One region of the Paenibacillus sp. J2R1T-4 genome, then DNA from elsewhere that is predicted to be linked to it. Evidence: riboswitches for the same ligand, from Rfam matches in the RefSeq annotation. Region 1 holds a riboswitch; each other region holds the start of a gene.
The links. A riboswitch is a leader RNA that binds a small molecule or an ion and turns the genes downstream of it on or off. The one in region 1 is predicted to bind cyclic di-GMP.
Positions count from the first base shown of each region.

Region 1 (4,206 bases):
CTGAATACGGAATTTGATTGGAATGGCGTACCTTGCGAAAATAGTCCTTCACTTCAGAGATAGCGGAATCAATAAGCGGACGGAGCGCGATATGATCTAGATCCTCTGCCTCAAGATAAATACTATGATAAGCGAGCAATTCAATTTCCCTCTGAGTGAGTATCTCCTGCTCAGGGATGATCAGTGTTCCGGACTTGTTGTAGATGTTCCTGTTCACACGAAAACCAACGTAATGACTCCATTTCGAACGTATAGATTGCATTTCCTCACTCGCTTTCTACCACATTCTCTTGCCTATCCAATGAATTCTGGTCACTGTTTCACGCTCTTGTTGTCATAAGTCATGTTCTCTACTACCTCAAAAATATCTTTGCAATATCGATCAATACAAACTCTACCTGCGTACATCTTCTTCACTTTCACTTGTCTCTTAGCCTTCAATACGGTGGCGACTCCGGTTTGTCCACCTACGGTCTTGATATCTATACTTCCCCCAGCCTCCAGCTTGGCTCCTCTGCACACGGAAGCATCATTTCTGAACACAATATTGCCTGACGAGAACAAATCGCTTAGAAGCACCCCTTCACGTAAAACAACAATGTCTCCATTGGATTTCAACTCACTGTTCTGACACTGCATAATATTGACCTGAACCTTCACTTCCTGCATTCTGGCTACCTCTTGATGGGTTTCCTGCAGCAAAGCATGAAAGTTCTCGAGTGCACTGATCGTTGCCACCTCATGTAGAGTAGAAGGCTGCAGAAACGACTCCAGCATATGCTTCAATTCATGAAAATCCTGCTTTTTAATCTGTTGCACATTGGCGATGACAAAAAGCATTTCTTTAACAATAGAAGGAATTTGTTTAAATTTCGTTTCCATTAATAGGACGATAATTTGCCCATAATGCACAACCTGGTTTTTGGACTCCAGAATATTCATGAGCAGCTTGGATGCAGAAAGAAGGTTATTAATTTGCTCGCGCAACATTTTGGCATTGCTGTACAACCTATTGAACATAACGCCAAAATAACCGGAATACACCTTGCACCCAATCATATTGCCTTTGATATAAATACTGCCCGTTGCCGTTATAGTGCAATTGAATATACTTCCGAACACATACACATTTCCGAGCGATTCAATAATCATATTGTCCGTTACATCACCATAGACAACGACGTCCCCAGAGAAGAAAATATGACCGGTCTCTATATCTACATCCCCTGGAACAATATACGAAGTAGAGATGTCAAATGTCTTGATTTTGTTGCCGGTAATTCGAGGCCTACCTTCTCTGAGCGCAACGATTTCTCCTTCGGAATTCAGTTCAACACTTGACTTGGTCACAATGATGATATCTTTGGGCGAATTCGGGATCAGGGCTCTTCCATACACGTCGCAACCGGGAATACCTTGAACGGCAGGAGTTTTCTTGGCCAGGACGTCACCTCTCTGCACGGAGGGGATATTCAGATGATTCCGGTAATCGACAACCCCTGCAACTTCCGAAAACACACTTTCCACTTGCTCGGTAAAATATAGTTCCAATCGGGCGTCCTCTGCCGGGACAACAGGCTTCCCTTTGGCGATGAGTACCGGTTGATAAGTGGATACGTCTAGCTCTTGTTGGATAGCCGGAATGTCTGGATTTTTGATTAATTTCTTTCGGAACAAGGCTATAACATCATGTAACAATACTGTATCTATGAGGCGTGTAGTGTCTTCAAATGCAGAGACCGTGATATCAGAGGAGGCTTGTTGATTCGTTAAGCGCCAATCATACCGCTCCTTAGACCTCAGATGAAAAAAAGCCTGGAGCTTATCCTCCGATACGGTGATCTCGAACATTGGAGTTTCTCTTATACTCCATTCAATCAAATCGGATTCCGTTACAGTTACTTTTGTGTGCACTTCTTTCCCATTGACTCTAAGCACAACCGGATCTTTGGCTTGAATCATTGGATAATCTCCAGTCCCGCTCGGAGCTTGTACAAAGATTTGATTATCAATAATATGAATAGACCCGTCTTTGGCGATTTCGTATTCGTAAAGGTTATCCTGCTTGTAGTTAAGCGGTAATTTCTTTTTCCCGGAATCAAGCTCCAACTGATTAATCAACTCGGTCAGTTCACGTTCTGATATATGGCTCGCCATTTATTCCACCTCTCCAACTTTATTGGACAATCTAGACATTGAACACTATCACCCTGATTCATAGTTGTATTAGAAATTATGCTTTCTTATAATGCACACAAAAAAAACATCACCAAAAGGTAGATGCTTGAGTCCTACATTCCGGCAGTCTGGCAACCATAGATATGCTCGTTAGGCCCATAACTTTGCGTCCCTCCCTTTCGGAAAGTTTGCCAATATCAAGTTGTAGTGGTTCGTATTTTAGTAAAATCCGCCTATTGCATAGTCCTTGCGAACTATAATCTAATACCAATAATAGGATATATTAATGACTTTATCAACTTGCAATAGCATGCACTAATTGTCGTATTGTGTAAGATTTCTCACTGTTCCTTCATCATTCAGCATCATTCATATAAAATTAATAATTTTCATGAATGTAAAAAAAGGAGGACCTCCATCGGTGGAAGTCCTCATAGTATATTTTAAAAGGGGGTCTTGTTTACTATCATACCCCATGAACATTAGAGTTCTATGACAGAAATATTTCATTTGTGTAACAAATATCAATGGGTGTAATAAAATTTCCTTTCTATTTTCGGGGAAACTACGTAAAATATATAAGGACAACTATTATACTGAAGGGATGTAACATTTGGGGTGAAAAAAACGATCCTGCGCCTAACGTTCATCATGATCGTTCTGCTTGCTGGGCTAGCGGGCTACCGCTACTTTAGCAAGGGAATGGACTCCTTCTTCCCATGGATAGATAAGCAATACGACATCTTAGTTGTCGGAACCGAGCTAGAGGGGATGTATTTGGCCAAGAGAGCCCATGATTCTGGTCTGTCTGTCGGGATCCTGGAGCCTTCATCTGAAATTGGCGGGCAACTTCTTCAAGGTGAGATGCTTTATTTGGACGAAACGTTCGATGATCAAGGGAAGTCGCTGCTCCAAGGCTCAATCAAGGAGCTGTTCGAAAGGTATTACAGCGGTGAGATCCGTAAGTTAACGGAATTTACCACTTATTTCAATCAATTAATTACCGGGATTCCATTAGAGGTTAACGCTGCAATTACCAATATTGAAATGGAACATAAGCAAATTCGCTCGATTACTTATCAGACGAAGGACGGCAAGACCAAGAAATTGGAAGCCGACTATTTCGTGGATAATACAGACAGCGCCCATCTCGTTAGCCGACTTGGAATTCAACCGATGCCTGGCTTGGAATCCTTATACCACGCGCCGCAGCGAGAGTATATGAGTGCCACCTATATGATGAAGTTCAAAGGTGTGGACTGGGAGAAGTTTTACGGATCCTTCTGGCAATTGACCAAACCGGAACGCACAACACTATACGGTCCTGAGACGTATGTCGACGCTAATATCGCTTATGGCTTCCCACCTATAGTCGCCCGGCATGAACTGAAGAATCCGGATAAAGCCAATTTGCGCGGACTTAATATCCTGCATCAAAAAGACGGCGAGGTCATTATCAACGCTCTCCAGGTGTATGATGTTGACCCAAGCAAGCCGGATTCTATTGAAGCGGCTATGAAAGTGGCCAAGGAAGAGATGCCTTATATCCGCGACTTGCTTCGTCAGCACATTATCGGGTTCGAGAAGGCGGAACTGAACGGGGATCCACAATCCCTGTATGTTCGTGAGTATAACCATTATCCGGCAGAATATGTGCTTCAAGCCTCTGATCTGCTTGGCGGTCGAATGTTTTGGGACAATGTTAGTGTTGGCGGGTATTTCATTGACATTCAAGGCTCCCGCTCTAACCGAGAGGGCTTTGCTATCGGGAAGCCGGACAAATACGGACTGCCGCTTAGAAGCTATTTGTTGAAGGATGCAGACAATGTCATTCTAACAGGCAAATTAGTCGGCTCCTCATATGTTGCTTTTGGCAGTACGCGCATTCAACCTAACGGTGCATTAGCCGCAGAGAGCATCGGTCTACTCCTAGCCCAATATAAAGGAACTAATCTCAAACATCTGACGGAAGACCAGCTATCGCAATTCCAGACTATGATGAAAGAGAAACATTCTATACATTTAACG
Region 1 is NZ_JCAUBA010000009.1:210,898-215,103, reverse strand. Features, by position in the region: gene AC58QD_RS17115 (HD-GYP domain-containing protein) at 1-262, opposite strand, end outside; gene AC58QD_RS17110 (flagellar assembly protein A) at 313-2,157, opposite strand; cyclic di-GMP riboswitch class I at 2,298-2,381, opposite strand; gene AC58QD_RS17105 (FAD-dependent oxidoreductase) at 2,797-4,206, shown strand, end outside.

Region 2 (4,206 bases), on a different contig from region 1:
AGGATGAGAAGGAAGTAGTTGATGGGAAGATCAAGAAGGCTTATTCAGATCCGACCAGGGCATATCTTCATCAGCCAGGCACACCGACTTTGGACGGCTGCAATGTGTACCATCTTCATACTTTTTTCAGTACGGAAGAGACAACAAAGACAATTGCATTGCAATGCCGAAGCGCAGAAATCGGTTGTGTTCAGTGTAAAGCAGGGCTAGCGGAGTCCATTAATACTCTTGTGCAGCCTTTTCGAGCCAGGAGAGCTCAATTATCGGAATCTTACATTCACGATGTATTACTTGAAGGGCATCAACTAGCGAAACAGTCTGCGCAAGAAGTGATCTCTGAGGTTCGTGAAGCGATGAATCTTAGAATGCTGTAAGCTTACGATTGGATATTTTACTAGAAAAAGCAGAACACTTGTGCGCATTGGATAAAAAGGATACAATGAGGTTTGATGTACAATTGCTATATCTTGTCGGAGGAGTGAAAGAAAATGCCCGTTCAAATTCGTTCGGTTGTCCCCAAGCAACTATTAACTCCTACCGGCGGTTACTTAACTGGATATAGTCACACCTTGAATCCTTATTCCGGCTGTGCCTTTGCATGCTCATACTGCTATGTTCGCCGTATGCCTGTAGCCTTGTTCCGTGCTGAGGAGTGGGGAACATGGGTTGATGTGAAGGAGCAAGGTTCTGAGCAATTGCTTCGCGATCTTCGGAAGGCCAAGAAGAAAGGGCCTGTTACCATATTCATGTCAAGCGCAACAGATCCTTATCAGCCTGTAGAAGCGAATGCCAAGGTGACCCGATCTTTTCTTGAAGTAATGGCAGAAGAGCCGCCGGATTTCTTGCTTGTACAGACAAGAAGTCCTCTTGTAACCCGGGATATTGATTTGTTGATTCGGTTAGACAGGCGAGTACGTGTGAGTATGACGGTTGAAACCGATCTTGAGGATGTCCGTAAAGTATTTAGTCCGGCGGCTCCTCCGCTTGCAGGAAGATTGAGAGCACTGCGTGAATTGCGTGAAGCGGGTATTCCTACCCAAGCTGCAATATCGCCAGTCTTACCAAGCTCGCAAGCATTCGCAGAAAGGCTTGCAGCTGTTACCGACCGGGTGTGCGTGGATGATTTCTTCATGGGCGACGGCAGCGGCGGCAAACGTACCAAGTCACTTCAAATCCATGAGCTTTTCGAGCGGATAGGGATGGAGGATTGGTATGACAAGGCAGCTTATATCGGGGTTTGGACTCAGATGCGAGAACGATTCGGAGAACACAATGTATATCTTAGCCGGGAAGGATTTCTGCCCTGATCATTTGGTGAAACAATATTTCATGACAATCACTGGAAATAGTTATCTTACTATGATATAGTGAAAAAGAACTATATCATTAGTTCGGTTGACCTATATTGGCAAACTTGCTGAAAGGCAAGGACGCAAAGCCTCAGATCTAAGGTTCCTTCGGAACTATGATAGCTGGGTTGCCGGAAACAATGATTTGTTTTCAATGCAAACCCAGCTATTCCATCCAATGGAATAGCTTTTTTGTCTAATTCTTAGATCTCCGTCGGAAGGAGCATGATTGATGGTCAAAGCGAAGTTCGGTTCCATCTGGAAAAGGTTTTTCCCTCATGACGGTTTGGAGGTGTTGGCGGGACCCCTTGTAGTCTTCGCCGCTAGCTGTGCCTTTGCCTCTGTTTATCAGTCTTGGTTCGGGCTTAGTATAGCCATCCTTTTCTCCTTACTATTGATTCTGCTATTCCGGACCCGAACCTCCATCGTTATGTTGTATTCGTTAGCAAGTACTGTGTTATTGCTCTTACTGGTCGTGTTTCCAATCATTCAATTGTATTGCTTCCTTCTTGTCTTATACCCCATTTTGCTTTGTTTTGCATTGCTTGTGCCTGATCCCAGATTTACTTTCGCTGCAGGGTTATTGTCGGCGATCTCGCTAATACGCTATCAAGGTCAAGTGGATAACACTGAACTTTGGGCTAATGTTATTGCTGTCCTGCTTAATGCTCTGGTGTACTCCTTATTAACCCGAATGATGCGGAAGTTATTGAAGGAGCGCAATGAATACCGACAATTGTCTATGATTGATTCATTAACAGGTTTGTCATCCCTCCAACAGACATTGATCTTTGGTCAACATCTTATTGTTAAGGGACATAGAGTCAGGGTCATTCTTATAGATCTGGATCATTTTAAGCAAATTAATGATACTTATGGCCATATGATCGGGAATAAAGTAATTGTCTACTTTGCCTCGCAGCTCAATAAGATGATGGAAGGGATTAACGGAATCGTCGGTCGCTTAGGCGGAGATGAATTTGTGATCGTGTTGGAGGACACTGAGGACAACTCAGATGTTCTGGCAAGAATCGAGGCCCAATTGAATCATAGCCAATATGTTTCCAGCAGCGAACAATATCCAATCAAGTTGTCATTCTCTATTGGTGATACTGTATCAGATCCAAACACAATAACAAATATCGAACAATTGATGCATCATGCCGATTTGAATATGTATGAGTATAAACGCAGGAAGCGTATAGCCAGCAAGCAAGGTAAGTCCGATCAATTATTCGATCATAATCCAGATCCTATCGCAATTTTTGATAGTGAGGGTATTATGTTGGAGCTAAATCCTGCCGCACAAAAGTTAATTGGTTATACGAACGAGGAGTTCAAAGGGCTTCCTTACTTCAAACTGATTGTCGAAGAAGATCAGAAGGCTGTGATTGAAGGATTCAACTCAACAATCACCAGCGGCAGTCCCAGCCATTTTGAGATGAAGATCATCTCCAGGAATGGAGCTCTGATTCCCCTCCGTGTTGTCGTCATACCGATCACAGTTGGGTACAAGATTGCAGGTTATTACGCCTTAGGGCAATACATATTAGAAAGCAAGAAAGTGGAGAATGAGCATCCCCATGTCTTGACGTTCAGCATATAATAACTTTTAATGGCCGTCACTTTGACGGTTTTTTGTTCTGGAATGAAAGTTTTCAAGGCATTGTGGTACAATATAACAAGTTTGATGCAGAACAGTTACGAGTATATGGTGTGGCTTTGGGTCTGAATCTGTTCTATCGGAGGTAGTGAATATGAAACCAACCTCGCATGAAATTAGCGGCGATCAATTGGATAAAGCGGTATTAGTAAGCTTAGTGATTAAGAGCAATCGGTTGTCTGAAGAAATGATTCAATACTCCTTACAGGAGCTTGCAAGTCTGGCTGAGACAGCGGGTGTGCAAGTACTTGACTCCCTGATTCAAGCTAAGGATTCTGTTGATTCGAAATGGTTTATTGGCAAAGGGAAAGTCGAGGAGGTAAGAGTTCTTCTAGAAACACATGGCGCCAACACGGTCATCTTTGATCAAGAGCTATCTGGAGCCCAGGTACGTAATCTAGAACAATCGTTGGATGTCAAGATCATCGATCGAACTCAGCTTATTCTGGATATATTCGCACAGCGTTCCAAGACGAGAGAAGGGATTCTTCAAGTAGAGCTGGCACAGTTAAGTTATTTACTGCCAAGGCTATCCGGACAAGGAAAGAATTTGTCCCGTCTTGGAGGCGGGGTAGGTACGAGAGGTCCAGGGGAGACGAAGTTGGAAACCGATCGCCGGCATATTCGTGACCGAATTACGGAGCTCAAGACCGCACTTCAGGAAGTAGTTAGACATCGTACATTACATCGTGATCGACGCAAGAAATCGGGTGTGTTCCAAGTAGCTCTGGCTGGGTATACGAATGCAGGGAAATCCACGCTGCTGAACCGTTTAACGGAATCCGATGTTTTTGCAGAGAATCAGCTGTTCGCTACACTAGATCCTACTTCGAGGAATTTGCGTTTGCCAAACGGCCAAGAAATCGTTCTGACGGATACGGTAGGGTTTATTCAAAATCTTCCGCATGATCTTATCGCCGCATTTCGTGCGACTCTGGAGGAAGTGTGTGAGGCTGATCTGATCTTGCATGTTGTAGATAGCTCAAGTGAGATGCGTGAGCAACAAATTCGCGTTGTCGAAGATGTCTTGCAAGAGCTTGGGGCGCATGGAAAAGACAAGTTAACCGTATTTAATAAGATTGATTTGCTCCAGCCTGGAGAGATAGATTGGCTCACAACGGCAGGGGATACCTTGCGAGTAAGCGCGATGGCGGACGAAGATCTGGAAAAGCTGAAGCTGGCGATTGAGGAAAA
Region 2 is NZ_JCAUBA010000002.1:283,477-287,682, forward strand. Features, by position in the region: gene trpS (tryptophan--tRNA ligase) at 1-374, shown strand, start outside; gene AC58QD_RS04900 (SPL family radical SAM protein) at 489-1,307, shown strand; cyclic di-GMP riboswitch class I at 1,398-1,485, shown strand; gene AC58QD_RS04905 (diguanylate cyclase domain-containing protein) at 1,582-2,955, shown strand; gene hflX (GTPase HflX) at 3,107-4,206, shown strand, end outside.
Region 2: it holds a riboswitch for cyclic di-GMP, as region 1 does, so the genes downstream of both, AC58QD_RS04905 (diguanylate cyclase domain-containing protein) here and AC58QD_RS17110 (flagellar assembly protein A) in region 1, are expected to answer to the same signal.

Region 3 (4,206 bases), on a different contig from region 1:
ATATAGATGCCTCCTAATTCTAACTTCTCCTACTAGCATAGCCAATTGCTCAAAAAAGGTGTCATTTTTCTAATATAGGACCCCAGTTTTAATTGTAAACCTGCTCATTAAGCCATTTGATTTATGTGTCAAAATTAACGTTGTTTGCTTCCCCATATTATGGTAGATTCAGAGAGAATATCACTCATTTTACATAAACGAGAGGAAGTAACGTTCAGATGACGCGGAGTAACCGAGGATGGAAGTTAAGTTTAATGGTAGTGATTTGCCTGCTCGCAGGGTTACTTTCAAGCGGCTTTACAGCAAATGCCGCTTATGGTGCAGATTCAGAAATACCTAAGATTATTGAGAGAGTATCTCCAAGCGTTGTGGCGATTATCGGCAAGCCTAGTGACGATAAGGAAACAGAGAATGATAGATTCAATCTGGCACACGGTACAGGTGTCATTGTGAAGGCTAATGGAGTTATTCTTACGAATGCTCATGTTGTCAAAGGGATGAAGAATATTGTGGTAGTTACTTCCGATGGGAAGACATATCCAGGTAAAACGACTCATTTCGACGAGGAAAGCGATCTAGCGCTTATCAAGATTGAAGCCTTCGCGTTGCCGACCGCTACCTTCGCTGCTCCTAGCGATATTCGAGTAGGGGAGACCGTTATGGCGATTGGCACCCCGATCTCATTCGCGCTACGCAACTCCGTTACGCTCGGCATTATTAGCGGCATTGACCGTTCGGTTGAGTCCAAGTATCAATTATTGCAGACAGATGCGGCAATTAACCCGGGTAACAGCGGTGGAGCGTTAGTGAATATGCAGGGAAAAGTGGTTGGTATCAATTCCTTGAAGTTCGTTGACTATTCTGTGGAGAGCATGGGCTTCGCTATTCCGGTGAACACGGTTCAATACGTATTAGAGCACTTTGAGAAGTATGGTAAAGTGTTGCGCCCTTATATGGGTATAGAGCTCGAGGAGAGCTGGGAAGCCGTAGTCGGTCTTCCGGCCAAGGAAGGTCTTAAGGTCTCCTATGTCGATCCGGATTCTCCAGCAGCCAAAGCAGGTATCAAGCAAGGCGACGCAATCGTATCCATCGATCAATCATCGATTACAACACTAGTTGAATATAATGAATTTATGAAGAAATATTTGCCTGATGATACAATACGGATCACGATGCAATCTGACGGACAGACGGTCGTGCGCAGTGTAGTATTAGAAGAAGATACAGAGTCTGCATCCCAGTGGACGCAGGATTCCGATGGATCTTATATTGACAATGACCAAGGCAAAACTCATATCGGGGACAGCCATTATGGATGGTCGATGAAGTATCCCGCCGGGCTTGTGAAGAGCATGCAGACTGATGAAGGGGATCGTGTGATCTTCGGTGATGCCAAAGGGGAGTTCATGATCAGTATCTCGGTTGATGAGGAGCAAAGTGAAGATTTATCCGTAAAGGGATTGCTGCGCAAGTTGACTAATGACTTCGATGATTCGGTTCTTGAGAAGCGATATATTGAGCAAAAGCCGTACTCATATGCCAAACTGGTAGGCCAATCGAACAGTAAAAACTATTACCAAGTCCGTGCTTTCTTGAAGGGTGACAAAATCTATTACATAACTCTGATCGTGGAGAACGAAGAGAATTACAAGAACAAGGTGAAGCATAATTTCTATAATGATTTGTTGGATAGCTTTACCTTGAGCTTTGACGCCAAAGATGCCTCACTTAAGGATATCTCGATTTATAAGGACGGAGATGCTGTATTTACGAATGAATACGGCTTATCCTTCGAGCTTCCTTCCGGTTGGTCAGGAAATGAATATACCAGCGAGCTTTCTTATTCAAATGAAGATTATGACCAGCATGTAGAAGTGTATGTCACATCAGCTTCCTCTGGAGAGACTTTGGCAGACTGGACGGTCCGTGAAGAGCAGCAATTCAAAGATCGGTTTGTTGCAGACTACCGGCAGATCGGTGATTGGGAAGAATTTACTACAGACGGTGTTGTGATCAGAAAGGTTCGATTGGCTTCGAAGATGGGCGGCGACGAGTGGGAATCTGAAGAAAGAATTTATTTGATCAAGGACAAGTATAAATACGAGATTAATGTAGGCTTCAAGAATGATGCTGATGATGAGGAAGTAACCAAACTTATCGCAGGAATTATCAAATCTATAAAAGTGAACAAAGAAGATATGAATACGAACCTGGGTTTTATCCAGGATGAAGATGACATAACAGATAAAAACAAAACAATCAAATATACGAATGAGAAGTTCAAATATTCCATTCAAATTCCAGAAACCTGGTATTCTTATAGCGATTTTATCACGAAGGATAGTCCAAGGATGGCTTTTACCTTCTACGGCGGTATGGTATCTGTAGAAGCAAATGATAAATCGACTGTTGAGGATGTTGTCAAGAAGCTCGAAGAGGGACATAAGAAGAGCAACGAGAACGACAAGGAGTTTACGTATGAGATTACTGATGATTCCACCTATTCAGGTGAAGGCAAGAAAGTATCCATCCGTTATAACTTGAAGAAAGCCCCTTATACACAGACAGAGTACGTATTCAATCGGAACAACATAACATATACGATCACGATCAAAATGAATGATGCGGTTAGCACGGAAGAAAATGTGAATCGCAGCACTACAGCAGCTAACTCCATTATGATCAAGGAGTAGTTAAATAGAACCATTTTATAGTTTTGTAAAACTTTTATTTTAGGTCTATTTTACCAAAAATAGGCTGGTAAGTACCGGGTTGATCGTGATAATATAGAAGCAATAACATATCGGGGACTATGATTCATGTCTTGTAATTGGGCATCTGGGACATGAGGAGTCAGTGATGCAACCGACCGTACTTTTTGCTGGACTGAAAAGGCGGTCTTTTCTTTGTCCGGACAACTACGTAACGTGTATGATTTAACTTGATTCAAGGAGGAACCGCAATGATTTTGCCCTCATCGTCATCCCCATTTTCAGCTTCTTCTAATGCCAATATGATTTCACATGGAGTGCTAAAGGAGAAGCTTAAGCGACATCACGGACCGCAAACACCACCAATTGCCAAACCGGACTATACATTAGCTGCCGTATACATTAAGAGCAGCCACCGCAATGCAGCAGCAGCAGCAGCTGCGCTTTCTTCCTCTGTAGCTCAGAAGGCCAAGCCGGAAAAACAAGACAAACCAGACAAACCAGATCGACCGGATCGCCCAGACAGACCGGACAAAACAAACCGTCAGGATCGGCCAGACAGACCAGACAAACCAAACAAACCAAATCGCCCAGACCGTCCAGACAGAGCGGATAGACCGGACAAACCGAATCGTCCGGATCGTCCAGATCGTCCAGATCGTCCAGATCGCCCAGACCGTCCGGATCGTCCGGACCGCCCGGACAGACCGGATCGTCCAGATCGTCCAGATCGACCAGATCGCCCAGACAGACCGGATCGACCAGATCGACCAGATCGACCAGATCGCCCAGATCGACCAGACAGACCAGACGATCCAGATCGCCCGGACGATCCAGATGGCCCAGATGGTCCAGATCGTCCAGATCGTCCGGAACGCCCGACCCCTTCTTCTGAGGCAAGACAGATCTTCAGAGACTGGAGAGATTCCCTGCTATCAGCTGGTGGCCAATATCTGGACAGTGTGAAGAATTTGATTGATGCATCGCCTACTGAAATTAGTGAAGACGGCTTATCGGGTATTCGGACTCAACTGAATGACTGGATAGAGGCTAAATATGATGACCTTTCAGACCAACTACGCGATTCAGGACGGGATATTACACAAAGGCTTTTAGGCAGAGCGAACAAGGCTTTAGATAATCTAGCTGATAATCTATGGGTTGACGTTCGTGCAGAAGTTGCAGCGCATACGGCAGCTTCAGGTGTTGCGCGTGCAGTATATCAAGAGTGGAACAATAACGTCGGTAACACCAGTGATCTATTGCAACGAGTTAATCAGCAATTGTCGGCCGATGCGGATGGAGTTGTATCCCAGCAGGATCTGCAGGATTTCGATAAGTGGGTAACGGATTGGTCTACAGCGAATCAGACCCAGCTTACTAATCGTTTGCAGAATGTTCCTACTGGTATTCGTGGAAGCTTATTGGAATTATCCGGTGATAAGCTAAGTGAATTACAAGATGCATATAGGACCTCAGTCCAATCTGCAGTTAG
Region 3 is NZ_JCAUBA010000011.1:95,700-99,905, reverse strand. Features, by position in the region: gene AC58QD_RS18905 (nucleoside deaminase) at 1-2, opposite strand, end outside; gene AC58QD_RS18900 (S1C family serine protease) at 219-2,693, shown strand; cyclic di-GMP riboswitch class II at 2,797-2,880, shown strand; gene AC58QD_RS18895 (hypothetical protein) at 2,963-4,206, shown strand, end outside.
Region 3: it holds a riboswitch for cyclic di-GMP, as region 1 does, so the genes downstream of both, AC58QD_RS18895 (hypothetical protein) here and AC58QD_RS17110 (flagellar assembly protein A) in region 1, are expected to answer to the same signal.

Region 4 (4,206 bases), on a different contig from region 1:
TTTACATGGTACAACCTCCAAGGGCAATGCGGGCTTAAGATTAGACGATGCGAGCAAAACATGATATGATTTTGATGACTTAAGGGACAAGGAGTGATTGGACATGGAGTGCAAAATAACGCGCAGTGCGGCAAAAGTACTGCTCAAGGAACTGGAATTGGAAGAGAACAAAGGATTAAAGGTTAGAGTGAAAGTAGAGTTTACGCACGCTGGACTTGTTCAATACGCCTTAGGGTTGGATGACGCTGACGAAAACGACGAAATCGTAATGACCGATAAAGGGATTGAAGTGTTATTAGAGCGAACAGAAGATGTGCTGGACGGCGTTAAGATCGATTATTTGTATGTGCCGAACGAAGGGTTCTTCATTACTAACCCGAGCAAAGGAAATCTCGGCGAATAACACGCTGCCGCATTCGGGAAAGGAATACCTGAGTCATGGCCAATGATATACGGATTTGTGACAAATGCAAGCATATGAAGGTAAAGACAATGCTGCCTAAGCTGCAGAAACTTGTACCCAACACAGAGATCAAGGTAGGCTGCAAGTCCTATTGCGGTCCTTGTTCGCGAGCAGCGTTTATTTTCGTGAACGGGCGGTATATAACCGCACCCACGGAAGATGAAGCAATTGACAAGGCAATAAAATACTTAAAAGCATAACTGCTGAATGAGTAAGAGCATCTTTCCCTGTTGCAGGGATCGATGCTCTTTGACGTATCAACAGGACCAGGTCACTCGTAAAATGGGGTGCTGATCCTTCATTTTTTACCGGAGCTTCGTTTGGCCTTTTGGTTAGGAACAGGTCGGCTGCCGGCTCTTCTACCGCTCGGAGTTCTTGATTCTTTAATCTTGCGGAACAAAAAGATCCCATTGTATATTCCCGCTAAGCCTATGAACGCTAACATTAGTTGAAGAAGCAGTGAGTCAGGCTGCACAAAAAACACAATGACACAAATGACGGTGAACAATAAGGCCAATACTAACTCGATAAGGACAAGCAGATTCCATACATTGCGATTCATGATCCATCCACCTCTAGCATGCTCGGTTATGTGCTCTAGTCTATCACACCGAAGGGCAGCAAGCCATATAAGCATAAAGGACCTCAAAATAGTGTTGATGTCTTTGAATAACCTGTCCCTTTCCTCGGCTCATCCTTAGGAATACAATGCATTATTCCGAGAAATAGGGAGGAAAAATATGAATTCATACAGCTCGAAAAAACTTGGTGTGAATAGTAACAGCAGCGCTTTTTGTAGAAATGTGTGCAATTTATTCGGTTCGGGACGTGCATCTTGCCGTCGCGATTGCGCTGCTTGCTGCAGAGGAAAACGTAGAATGTCTGCAAATGTAAAGTCTAAGAACAAACATTGTGGATGCGGACACTGATCCAACCAGCATTGCAGCTAGAAATAGCGAATGGTTAGTTGGTTTACTTTGGTCAAGCAGGTGTAAAAAAACACAGATTTTTTGCAGGAACGGGCGTATATCCAATCCACAGGTCCCCTATATTCATACAGTGTGTAGTGTGGTGCAGCCACAAAGATGCATTGAAGAGAGGAGGACGGAACATGGGATTCGTTGGCGGAGCAGGTGTAGGTTGTGGAGTAGGATTCACCTCAGTCGGTATTATCTTGGTTCTTTACATCTTATTGGTGATTATAGTTCGCCCATTTGGCTTGTAAAATTCCTGTGTGAAGATACTCATAACCTGAAAGGCCGGTGCAATGCGCCGGTCTTCTTTTTTTTGTGTGAAAATACACAATTTAATTGATTGTAAATAGGAAAAAAGGACGATGCTTAACTTACCTCAATCTTGTATGCTATAAGAACTACATAAGAAATTACGACAAACTTCGAACATTCTCGATACGGCAAACCTGGTGAAAGCCAGCGGCGCAAAACTACAGGGGCTACTGCCTTTTAGGCTAAGCCAGCCAGTTACCGAAAGAAGTTGGAGTTTTTTCTGTTTATATGAGGATAAATTATCCCAAATTCTAATCAAAAAAAGGAGTGAATGACGTGTACGGGAATGCAGGTGTAATGGAGCAAGGGTTTTATTTCAAAGTAGGCGGCGATTTTTTTGGGATGTATCATACGTCGGAAGGTCCTAAGTTATTTTTCAACCGGGACAAATACATGCTTCGCGACAATTGCTGGGACGTAGAGCTTGTGATCGGACAGAAGAACAATCTGTTTACGTTTTATTGGAAAGGCGAAGTGAAAATATCTTTTCGTTGCTCCAAGCATCAGGATTTCATCCTGTCTCTGTTCAATTTGCTTCAGGAAAAGTTCACTCGGCCACAGATGGCTTAATATTGAATACCTGACCATCAATAGAAGGAAGCACTTTGAGTGGCCTCGCCGTCACGAACAAGGGCTTCCTTATTTGTTCTGGTGGGGAAAAGTTCCGTAACCGCTTCAAGCATGTCGTCCATTTGATGATGGAGAAGATGCTTATTTTAATCCAACAACGTTGCCGGAAAGTGCTGTCAATATTAATTAAGTCGCCTTTCATCAGGAAGGCAATTGCTATACAATATAAGTATAAACTCTAGTGCGATCCTGTTATTTGCTTCTGACACTACCTCTTGAAGGGTGCGAATGAGAATGAGAATATGGGACAAATGGCAGAAGAAGTCTTTCGGTAAGAAACTGTCCATGCTGCATGCTTGGAATGCTTGGCTTGTTCTCCTGCTCGCTGTAAGCGGTATTCTCTTGTTTATCAAACCTTTTCGTGAGCTAGGTGTCGTTAGGGTGCTAACCAAGGAAGGGCATATCTGGCTTGGTTTGATATCAACGGTTATCGTGCTGATCTATTTACCGCAAATGATTCGACATATCAGGCAGCTGCGAGGCAAGCCAGAGCAGCAATGGAACTTAAGTGTAGTCCTCATTCTGCTTGTCGGGTGGGTTGTGTCCGGGATTGTATTATGGCAATTCCGTCAGTTCCCTCCAGTGTGGAGCAATGTTGCATTAACTATGCATGACCTGTTTACTTGGGTAGGCGTTCCATACGCAATCTACCATTCTGTTACCCGCAGCCGTTGGCTGAAGATGCGTCGTCCAGGCGCTGTTATGCAGCGCGAAGCGGGTGAAGGCGTGCGTGAGAGTGAGGGAGCACCGAGAATGGAGACACCGCGCTCTGTGACGGAGACGGTGCGCGATGTCTTGTACACACGTCGTTCTTTTATTCGTTGGGGATTGTTGGGACTTCTGGTTGTGCTAATTGGCCCCAAATTCGGACGTTGGCTGTTCTCGGGAGGCGGTAGTGGGGGAATAGACTTAAATGCATACGATCCGTCAAAAGACGGCAATCGAATGCTTCCTGCTCCGCAACCGTTGCCAGATTCTATCGTTCCCGTAGGAGGCGGCAGTCAGGGGCATTTTCGGATTTATACGGTAACACCGATTCCATCATTCTCATCCGATAATTGGAAATTCACGATCTCGGGACTAGTTGATCGCCCCCAGAGTTGGGATTGGAAGCAGTTCACGGATTTGGCTAGAAGTGTTCAAGTGAGCGATTTTCACTGTGTAACAGGATGGTCCGTCTATAACAATACTTGGGAAGGAATTGCACTTTCGAAGCTGCTCGAAAAGGCAGGGGTGCAATCCAAAGCGCGAGTTGTGAAATTTTACTCCGGTGACGGGGTATATACGGACACCCTTACATTAGCTCAAGCAGCCTTGGATGATGTAATGGTTGCTGTTCTGCTTGACGGCAAGCCAATTCCCCAGGAGTTAGGCGGGCCTGTTCGTTTGATCGTCCCTAAGATGTACGCCTACAAATCTGTCAAATGGCTGCAAAGTATTGAGCTAATCGATAAAGACCACATCGGATATTGGGAAGCCAGAGGTTACGATACAGATGCTTGGGTGCCGAGTTTGAAGCCTAGGCAGGGCAATGTATAGAGCAAATCAGAGATAGACGATATTAAGGTTTGAAGGAGCTAAGGTACCAGATGACAACTAGACCAAGCAAGGAAACGGAACAAGAAAGCGAACTGGGAATGGAAGGACAATCGGAGTCAGGAGTTGGGGAGCGGCAGCCATCTGAGCTCCCCCGCGGCGGCTTCTATATCCATGATACTAGCTCAAGAACGCTTGTTGGGGATATATTGTTTCCTTTCGCTTATGATGAGCTAATGTGCAGAAAAGTAGGAGAAGGGGCTGCTCCGGTAGTCCACCTGTGGCGTCATG
Region 4 is NZ_JCAUBA010000010.1:196,101-200,306, forward strand. Features, by position in the region: gene AC58QD_RS18240 (iron-sulfur cluster assembly accessory protein) at 104-403, shown strand; gene AC58QD_RS18245 (YuzB family protein) at 439-663, shown strand; gene AC58QD_RS18250 (hypothetical protein) at 762-1,025, opposite strand; gene AC58QD_RS18255 (YjcZ family sporulation protein) at 1,575-1,688, shown strand; cyclic di-GMP riboswitch class I at 1,867-1,952, shown strand; gene AC58QD_RS18260 (hypothetical protein) at 2,026-2,319, shown strand; gene AC58QD_RS18265 (molybdopterin-dependent oxidoreductase) at 2,608-3,918, shown strand; gene AC58QD_RS18270 (lipoate--protein ligase family protein) at 3,969-4,206, shown strand, end outside.
Region 4: it holds a riboswitch for cyclic di-GMP, as region 1 does, so the genes downstream of both, AC58QD_RS18260 (hypothetical protein) here and AC58QD_RS17110 (flagellar assembly protein A) in region 1, are expected to answer to the same signal.